Regions from separate parts of the Streptomyces sp. Da 82-17 genome, predicted to be linked through region 2. Evidence: riboswitches for the same ligand, from Rfam matches in the RefSeq annotation. Region 2 holds a riboswitch; the other holds the start of a gene.
What was found. Region 2 has a riboswitch for ZMP and ZTP ahead of ACIDOF_RS25490 (bifunctional 5,10-methylenetetrahydrofolate dehydrogenase/5,10-methenyltetrahydrofolate cyclohydrolase). Riboswitches for the same ligand answer to the same signal wherever they lie in the genome.
Positions count from the first base shown of each region.

Region 1: another riboswitch for ZMP and ZTP. It lies ahead of ACIDOF_RS15200 (glycine hydroxymethyltransferase); the one in region 2 lies ahead of ACIDOF_RS25490 (bifunctional 5,10-methylenetetrahydrofolate dehydrogenase/5,10-methenyltetrahydrofolate cyclohydrolase).

Region 1 is NZ_JBJURH010000007.1:329,588-333,777, forward strand. It holds gene ACIDOF_RS15190 (glutathionylspermidine synthase family protein) at 1-661, shown strand, start outside; gene rocD (ornithine--oxo-acid transaminase) at 712-1,917, opposite strand; ZMP/ZTP riboswitch at 2,035-2,121, shown strand; gene ACIDOF_RS15200 (glycine hydroxymethyltransferase) at 2,193-3,644, shown strand; gene trpS (tryptophan--tRNA ligase) at 3,817-4,190, shown strand, end outside.
Region 2 is NZ_JBJURH010000016.1:141,033-145,222, forward strand. It holds gene ACIDOF_RS25480 (FAD-dependent oxidoreductase) at 1-12, shown strand, start outside; gene ACIDOF_RS25485 (TetR/AcrR family transcriptional regulator) at 35-664, opposite strand; gene ACIDOF_RS25490 (bifunctional 5,10-methylenetetrahydrofolate dehydrogenase/5,10-methenyltetrahydrofolate cyclohydrolase) at 762-1,604, opposite strand; ZMP/ZTP riboswitch at 1,713-1,825, opposite strand; gene ACIDOF_RS25495 (acyl-CoA thioesterase) at 1,870-2,292, opposite strand; gene ACIDOF_RS25500 (hypothetical protein) at 2,678-3,340, opposite strand; gene ACIDOF_RS25505 (hypothetical protein) at 3,504-4,058, shown strand; gene ACIDOF_RS25510 (FAD-dependent monooxygenase) at 4,073-4,190, opposite strand, start outside.

The sequences.
Region 1 (4,190 bases), on a different contig from region 2:
GCTCTACTTCGCGCACTCCAACGGCGACGAGCTGGGCGAGGACCTGATGACGGTCGCGTACCTCCGCGAGACCGCGCAGCAGGCCGGGATCGACACCGAGGCCATCTCGATGGAGGACATCGGCTGGGACAAGCTGTCCGGCCGGTTCGTGGACGAGAAGCTCCGCTTCATCCGCAGCTGCTTCAAGCTGTACCCGTGGGAGTGGCTGGCCACCGACCCGTTCGGCCCGCAGGTCCTGGACACCCTGGACAACGGCGGCGGCACCGGCACCACCCTGTGGATCGAGCCGGCCTGGAAGATGCTGCTCTCCAACAAGGCGCTGCTCGCGATCCTCTGGGAGCTGTACCCGGGCCACCCGAACCTGCTGCCCGCCTACCTCGACGGCCCCCGCGAACTCGCCGACAAGGGCGGGTACGTGGCGAAGCCGCTGCTCGGCCGCGAGGGCGCCGGCGTCACGGTGCACGAGCCGGGCGAGCCCGCGGTCGTACGCGAAGAGCCGTGCTGCTACCAGGAGTTGGCGCCGCTGCCGGACTTCGACGGCAACCGGGTCGTGCTCGGCGCGTGGGTCGTGGAGGACGAGTCGGCGGGCCTCGGCATCCGCGAGTCGTCGGGCCTGGTCACGGACGAGTACGCGCGGTTCCTGCCGCACGTGATCCTCTAGTCGGCGTCGAGGGTGCCGTGGCCGACGGCACCCTCGACGAGTACAGCGGCCTACTTGGCCGACAGCACCGACCGCAACTGGTCCAACCCCCAGTCCAGGTCCTCCTTCGAGATCACCAGCGGCGGCGCGATCCGGATCGTCGAGCCGTGCGTGTCCTTGACCAGCACGCCCCGTTCCATCAGCTTCTCGGAGATCTCCCGGCCCGTGCCGTGCGACGGGTCGATGTCGACGCCCGCCCACAGGCCCCGCCCGCGCACCTCGCGCACCGCGCCGCCGACGAGCAGGCCCAGCTCGCGGTGCAGATGCTCGCCCAGCTCCGTGGCCCGCTCCTGGAACTCGCCGGTGCGCAGCATCGCGATCACCTCCAGGGCGACGGCGCAGGCGAGCGGGTTCCCGCCGAACGTCGAGCCGTGCTCGCCCGGCTTGTAGACACCCAGCACGTCCGCCGACGACACCACCGCCGACACCGGCACGACCCCGCCGCCGAGCGCCTTGCCGAGCACGTACATGTCGGGGACGACGCCCTCGTGCTCGCACGCGAAGGTCTTGCCCGTACGGCCGAGGCCCGACTGGATCTCGTCGGCGATGAACAGCACGTTCCGCTGCCGGGTCACCTCGCGCACGCCCGCCAGATAGCCGGGCGGCGGCACGAGGACGCCCGCCTCGCCCTGGATCGGTTCGAGGAGCACGGCGACCGTGTTGTCGGTGACGGCTGCCCGCAGTGCGTCCAGGTCGCCGTACGGCACGATCTCGAAGCCCGGCGTGTACGGGCCGAAGTCGGCGCGCGCCTCCTGGTCCGTGGAGAAGCTGATGATCGTCGTCGTACGGCCGTGGAAGTTGTCGGCGGCGACCACGATCTTCGCCATGCCGTCGAGGATGCCCTTGTTCCGGTAGCCCCACTTCCGGGCGGTCTTCACCGCCGTCTCGACGGCCTCCGCGCCCGTGTTCATGGGCAGCACCATCTCCATGCCGCACAGCTCGGCGAGCTGCCCGCAGAAGTCCGCGAACCGGTCGTGGTGGAAGGCCCGCGAGGTCAGCGTGACCCGCTCCAGCTGGGTGCGGGCGGCGTCGAGGAGGCGCCGGTTGCCGTGCCCGAAGTTCAGCGCCGAGTACCCGGCGAGCATGTCGAGGTAGCGCCGGCCCTCGACGTCCGTCATCCAGGCGCCCTCGGCCGTGGCGACGACCACGGGCAGCGGGTGGTAGTTGTGCGCGCTGTGGGCGTCCGCCGAGGCGATGGCCTGTTCCGTACGGGACACGGGATCTCCGTTCGTCGTGGAGCTGGGTCCGACAGGGGAGCGGATGACGCCCCTGTGCCTATGGTCGCTCGCATCACGGACGGGGAAACCTCGCCGCGACGCTCGCCGGTAAGGTGAGCAGCGGGCCGTGACTGGCGTGCTGAGATGGGATCAACCATCGGGGAGCGGTCCGTGAACTGTGTGCCGTGCGCCTGGGCCGTACCGAGAACGTCGTACGAGACCGTACGAAGCGTCGTACCGAGAAACGACCGTCACCGCGTCCGGAGGTCCTCACCATGTCCGCCACCCCGCCCCGCTCCACGGAGTCGACCGCGTTCCGCAGCGCCCTCGACGTGATCCGCGGCGTCGAGCCCCGCGTCGCCGACGCCATCGGCCAGGAGCTGACCGACCAGCGCGAGATGCTCAAGCTGATCGCCTCCGAGAACTACGCCTCCCCGGCGACGCTGCTCGCGATGGGCAACTGGTTCAGCGACAAGTACGCGGAGGGCACCGTCGGCCGCCGCTTCTACGCCGGCTGCCGCAACGTCGACACCGTCGAGGCCCTCGCCGCCGAGCACGCCCGCGAGCTGTTCGGCGCCGCGCACGCGTACGCGCAGCCGCACTCCGGCATCGACGCCAACCTGGTCGCGTTCTGGGCGATCCTCGCCGACCGCGTCGAGGCCCCGGCCCTGGAGCGCGCCGGCGTCCGCAACGTCAACGACCTCACCGACGCCGACTGGGCCGAGCTGCGCCAGGCCTTCGGCAACCAGCGGATGCTCGGCATGTCCCTGGACGCGGGCGGCCACCTCACGCACGGCTTCCGCCCGAACATCTCGGGCAAGATGTTCGACCAGCGCTCCTACGGCACCGACCCGGCCACCGGCCTCATCGACTACGAGGCGCTGCGCGCGCAGGCCCGCGAGTTCAAGCCGCTGGTGATCGTCGCCGGGTACTCGGCGTACCCGCGCCTGGTGAACTTCCGGATCATGCGGGAGATCGCCGACGAGGTCGGGGCGACGCTCATGGTCGACATGGCGCACTTCGCGGGCCTCGTCGCCGGCAAGGTCCTGACCGGCGACTTCGACCCGGTCCCGCACGCCCAGATCGTCACCACGACCACCCACAAGTCGCTGCGCGGCCCGCGCGGCGGCATGGTCCTGTGCGACGACAGCCTCAAGGACCAGGTCGACCGCGGCTGCCCGATGGTCCTCGGCGGTCCGCTGCCGCACGTCATGGCCGCCAAGGCCGTCGCCCTCGCCGAGGCCCGCCGCCCCGACTTCCGGGACTACGCGCAGCGCGTCGTCGACAACGCCCGCGCCCTCGCCGAGGGCCTGATGCGCCGCGGCGCCACCCTCGTCACGGGCGGCACGGACAACCACCTGAACCTGATCGACGTGGCGTCCTCGTACGGCCTGACCGGTCGCCAGGCCGAGGCCGCGCTGCTCGACTCCGGCGTGGTCACCAACCGCAACGCGATCCCCGCCGACCCGAACGGCGCCTGGTACACGTCCGGCATCCGCATCGGCACGCCGGCGCTGACGACGCGGGGCCTCGGTACCGCGGAGATGGACGAGATCGCGGGGTTGATCGACACGGTCCTCACGGCGGCGGAGCCGGGCACGACGGCGAAGGGCGCACCGTCGAAGGCGCAGCACGTCCTGGAGGAGAAGATCTCCGACGAGGTGGCCCGCCGCGCGACCGACCTGGTGTCGGGCTTCCCGCTGTACCCCGGTGTGGACCTGAGCTGAGTTTCCCCTGACCCGCCTCAAACGCCGGAGGGGCTGAAAAACCAGCCCCTCCGGCGTTTGAGGAGCGGGGGTCCGGGGGCGGAGCCCCCGAAGCTCCGCAGGATTTCGGGAAGGGGCGGGGTGGGGCAAACAACACGTACCCCGGGCCGAACACGCCCCCGCACCTGAGACAATGGGCCCCATGGCCAACCGACCTCGCGTGCTCTCCGGTATCCAGCCCACCGCCGGCTCGTTCCACCTCGGCAACTACCTCGGCGCCGTCCGCCAGTGGGTGTCGCTGCAGGAGACCCACGACGCGTACTACATGGTCGTCGACCTGCACGCGATCACCGTCCCGCAGGACCCGGCCGAGCTGCGCGCCAACACCCGGCTGGCCGCCGCCCAGCTGCTCGCCGCGGGGCTCGACCCGGAGCGCTGCACGCTGTTCGTGCAGAGCCATGTGCCCGAGCACGCCCAGCTGGCCTGGGTGATGAACTGCCTCACGGGCTTCGGCGAGGCCTCGCGGATGACGCAGTTCAAGGACAAGTCCGCCAAGCAGGGCGCGGA
Region 2 (4,190 bases):
GACGCTGCCTGACGAGACCCCGGGGGCCCGGGGGCTACGCGTCGACGGCCCGGAGCGTGAACTCGACCAGCTCGTCGGCGGCCGCGTCCAGGTCGAGGTCCGGGTCGGACAGCCACGCCGCGACCACGCCGTCGATGGCGCCGCCGACGGCCAGGGCGACCGGGCGCGGTGCGAACTCCCGGAACACGCCCGCCCGTTGGCCCGCGACCAGCAGCTCGACGAGCCCGTCGAGCCGCCCCGTGGCCTCGTGCCCGCCGGGTGTCTTCAGGCGCGTGCCGCCCGCGTCGTCGAGCAGCGTCTCCGTGATGACCCGGACGTGGCTGCGGTTGGCCTGCTGGTAGCCGACCATCGCCCGGACGTACGCGACGAGCGCCGCCCGCGGATCGGGCGCCGCGTCCACCCGCTCGTGCACGTACGCCGCGAACCGGCTCACGACGTGCTCGAACGCGGCCCGCGTCAGCTTGTCCTTCGTCCCGAAGTGGTAGAGGACGGCGGCCTTGGACAGGCCGGCGCGCTCGGCGATGGCGGCGAGCGAGGCCGCCGGGTAGCCGCGGCTCGCGATCAGCTCGATCGTGCACGCCACGAGCTGTTCGCGGCGGGCCCGCTCGGTGAAGGTCGGCTCCCCGGACCCCGGTCCGGCTCCGGTCGCCCGGCGCGGGCTCATCGTGACTCATCTCCCCTGCGTACGGGCGGTTCCGGGCCGGGCGCGGGCGGTGTGCCGCGGCCGGACCCGACCGTACACCGGGGAGGACGGCGGAAGGTCAGGCGGTCGCCGTCACGCCGAGCTGGGCCTCGGCCGCGTCCAGGGTCTGCTCCAGGAGCACGGCGATCGTCATCGGGCCGACGCCGCCCGGCACCGGCGTGATGAGGCTCGCCCGCTCGGCGGCCGCGGCGAACTCGACGTCGCCCACGTTGCCCGCGTTGTACCCGGCGTCGATCACCACGGCGCCCGGCTTGATGTCCGCACCCCGGATGAACTCGGGCCGCCCCACGGCCGCGACGAGGATGTCCGCCTCCCGGACCAGGGAGGACAGCTCCCGCGTGCGCGAGTGGCAGTACGTGACCGTCGCGTCCCGCGCGAGCAGCATCATGCCGACCGGCTTGCCGAGGATCGCGCTGCGGCCGACGACCACGGCGCGCTTCCCGGTCGGGTCGACGTCGTACGCGTCGAGGAGGCGCATGATGCCGCCCGGCGTGCAGGACGCGAAGCCGGGCAGCGCGAAGCCCATCGCCGCGAACGACCGCATCGTCACGCCGTCGACGTCCTTCTCCGGCGCGATCGCCTCGAACGCGGCCCGCTCGTCGATGTGCTCGCCGCACGGGTGCTGCAGCAGGATGCCGTGCACCTCGGGGTCGGCGGACAGTTCGGTGAGCGCGGCGACCAGCTGCTCGGTGGTCGTGTCGGCGGGCAGCGGCACGTGCCGCGAGCGGATCCCGGCCTTCTCGCAGCGGTTCCGCTTCATCTTCACGTACGTCACCGACGCCGGGTCCTCGCCGACGAGCACGGTCGCGAGGCAGGGGGTGGCGCCGGTGCGCTCGGTGAGGGCGGCGGCGCGGGCGGCGGTGCGCTCCACGATGCGGCGGGCGACGGCGGTGCCGTCCATGAGCCGGGCGCCCTGGGCCTGGGCGGTCTGCGGGGCCTGCGGCGTCTGCTGGGTCTCGGTGGGCTGTGCGGTCATGGGGTGCTCCCGGGCGTCGTCGGCATCAACTGCGGATTTCGCCCAGGCGCGCGGCGGCGTACGGCCCCTTGCGGGGGTACGGCGACGGAGACCGTCGGGCCGCTCCCCGGTGGTGATCCACCTCAGCGCCAGTCACGGCCCGCCCCCAGGGTAGACGAGACCGCCCGGCGGCGGACCAGGGTCCCTCCCGCTACAGGCCGAAGAGCTCGGGGCGGGCGGCGAGCGCCCGGAAGTACTCCTGCGGGGCGGGCACCAGCCTGCGGGCCTTCAGGTCCATGAGCCCGCCGACCCCGGACACCTCCGCCGACACCGTGCCGTCGGCCTTGCGGATGGTCTGGGTGATCCGGAACGACTTGCCCTCGCCCCAGTGGAAGACGCAGTCCACGGTGACCTCGTCCCCGGCGTGCAACTCGCGCAGGTACCGGATGGTGGTCTCCAGGACGACGGGGCCGACGCCCTTCTCGACCAGGTCGTTCTGCCGGATGCCGGCGGCCTGCAGCAGGGACCAGCGGGCGTGCTCGGCGTACTGCAGATACACGGCCTGGTTGAGGTGCCCCTGCACGTCGGTCTCATATCCACGAACGGTCACGGGCACGGAGAACACTTCGGTCACGGTGTGCGGTTCCTTTCGGACGGGGGCGGTGCGCCCTGTGCGTCAACTCGGCCGGGGGGCGGGCCATTCCACCGGTCGCTTCTTCCCCACCCCGCCCCTTCCCGAAAGTCCTCAGCGGACGGCTCCCTGGGGGCTCCGCCCCCAGACCCCCGCTCCTCAGACGCCGGAGGGGCTGGATTTGGCGGACGTGCCCCCATAGGGGCGCGGGGCTGTGACATCAGCGGCTCCGCCGCGGGGCGCGAGCAACCACGATGGCGCGGCAGTCGAAAACGGCCGGGGTTCGGGGCGAAGCCCCGACCGAGGGGCGCGGGGAACTGCGCGACCAGCCACGATGGCGCGGCAGTCGAAAAGCGACGGGTTCGGGGCGAAGCCCCGGAGGCAACCCTTACCCCCGCCGCGGGGAGGCCAGGAGGTACCGCCCACCTCCGCGTTCCCCGTGCTCGCTCACCTGCCAGCCCGCCCGCTCCAACGCCTCCGCGCACGCGGCGAGTTGAGCCCGGACGTCCCCCTCGTCCGGCCCCGGGGCCACCCGCACCGCGACCGCCTCCGGCTGCTGAGTCGGCGTGACCCTGTAGCCCGGCGCGGGCGGGCGGGCCGAGGACGACGGGGGCAGGCCCGCCGACTCCAGGGCGAGGGCCGCGGCCTGGACCAGGTGGCCGCGTTCCCAGGCGCAGGGGCGGTCCGTCGCCCCGTCCGCGTTCGTCATCCGGCGCAACTCCAGCAGGCCCTGCCACGCGCTGTGCACTTCGCGCCGCCGCCCCGGCCCCGCCTCCGGCGCCTCCGGCTCGGTCCCGGTGCGGGCCGCGAACACCGAGCCGCCCGGATCGGCGGCCGGGGCCGGGGCGGGCGGGGCGGCGCTCAGCAGCTCGGCCCGCGCTCGATGCCCGGCCGGTGTCAGGAAGTGCGCACGCGGCGGGCGGGCGTGCCGGAACGCCAGGCCGAGCCGCACGAGCCCCGCCAACTGCGCCTCGGATCCCGTGATCCGGCCCGTCACGTCGTCCGCCTGGGCCACGATCCGCCGTTGCCCCGCGGTCAGCCGCCCGGTCATCGACTCACCCCTTCCACGCCGCTTCCCCCACCGCTGTCCATGGTGCCCGGCCGCACTGACAACCGCCCGTCCGCGCGGGTGTCCGAGGGCCGTGCGAAAGTGGCTGACTCACCTGTACGCGCCCGTGGTTCACGCGCCGGCGCCCGGACCCGAAAGGCCCCCCATGTCCACGCCTCCGCCCCCGGGCGGCCACCCCGACCCGTACGGCCAACCGGCCCCCCAGCAGCAGTACGGCCACCCGCAGCAGGGCCAACCCCCGTACCAACAGCAGCAGTACCAACAGCCGTATCAGCAACAGCCGTACCAGCAGCAACAGCCGTACCCGCAGCAGCAGCCCCCGCAGCCGCCTCCGCGGCGTGGCGGTGGGCTCAATCAGACGGTCGTCAAGGGCGTCGCCGTCGTCATCGGGTGCATCGTCGCCGGGGTCTGGTACTTCAGCACGAAGGGCGACACCGTCGAGGACGCCAAGAACGCGGCGAAGAACGACACTTCGGCCACCGGCGCCGACGTCGGCGAGTGCGTGCAGCGGCTCGGCACGGACGCCGAGCCCGACATCCGCGTCGTCGACTGCGCGGACCCGAAGGCGCAGTACAAGGTCTCCGACGAGGGCTTCACCGCGAACAGCCTCACCTGCAAGGCCGGCGACTCGAAGTTCACCATCGAGTACAGCCGGGGCCGGTCCGACGTCGCGCTCTGCCTGACCCCGTTGGACAAGTAGCGGCCCCGGGCCGGTCAGCGCAGCCTGCGACCGCCGAACGCCCCCGAGCCGTCGGCCCGTTGCCAGAACTCCTCCAGGCCCCGCTGGTCGAGCGCGGCCCAGTCCGGCGTACGGGCCACCAGCGCGTCGCCG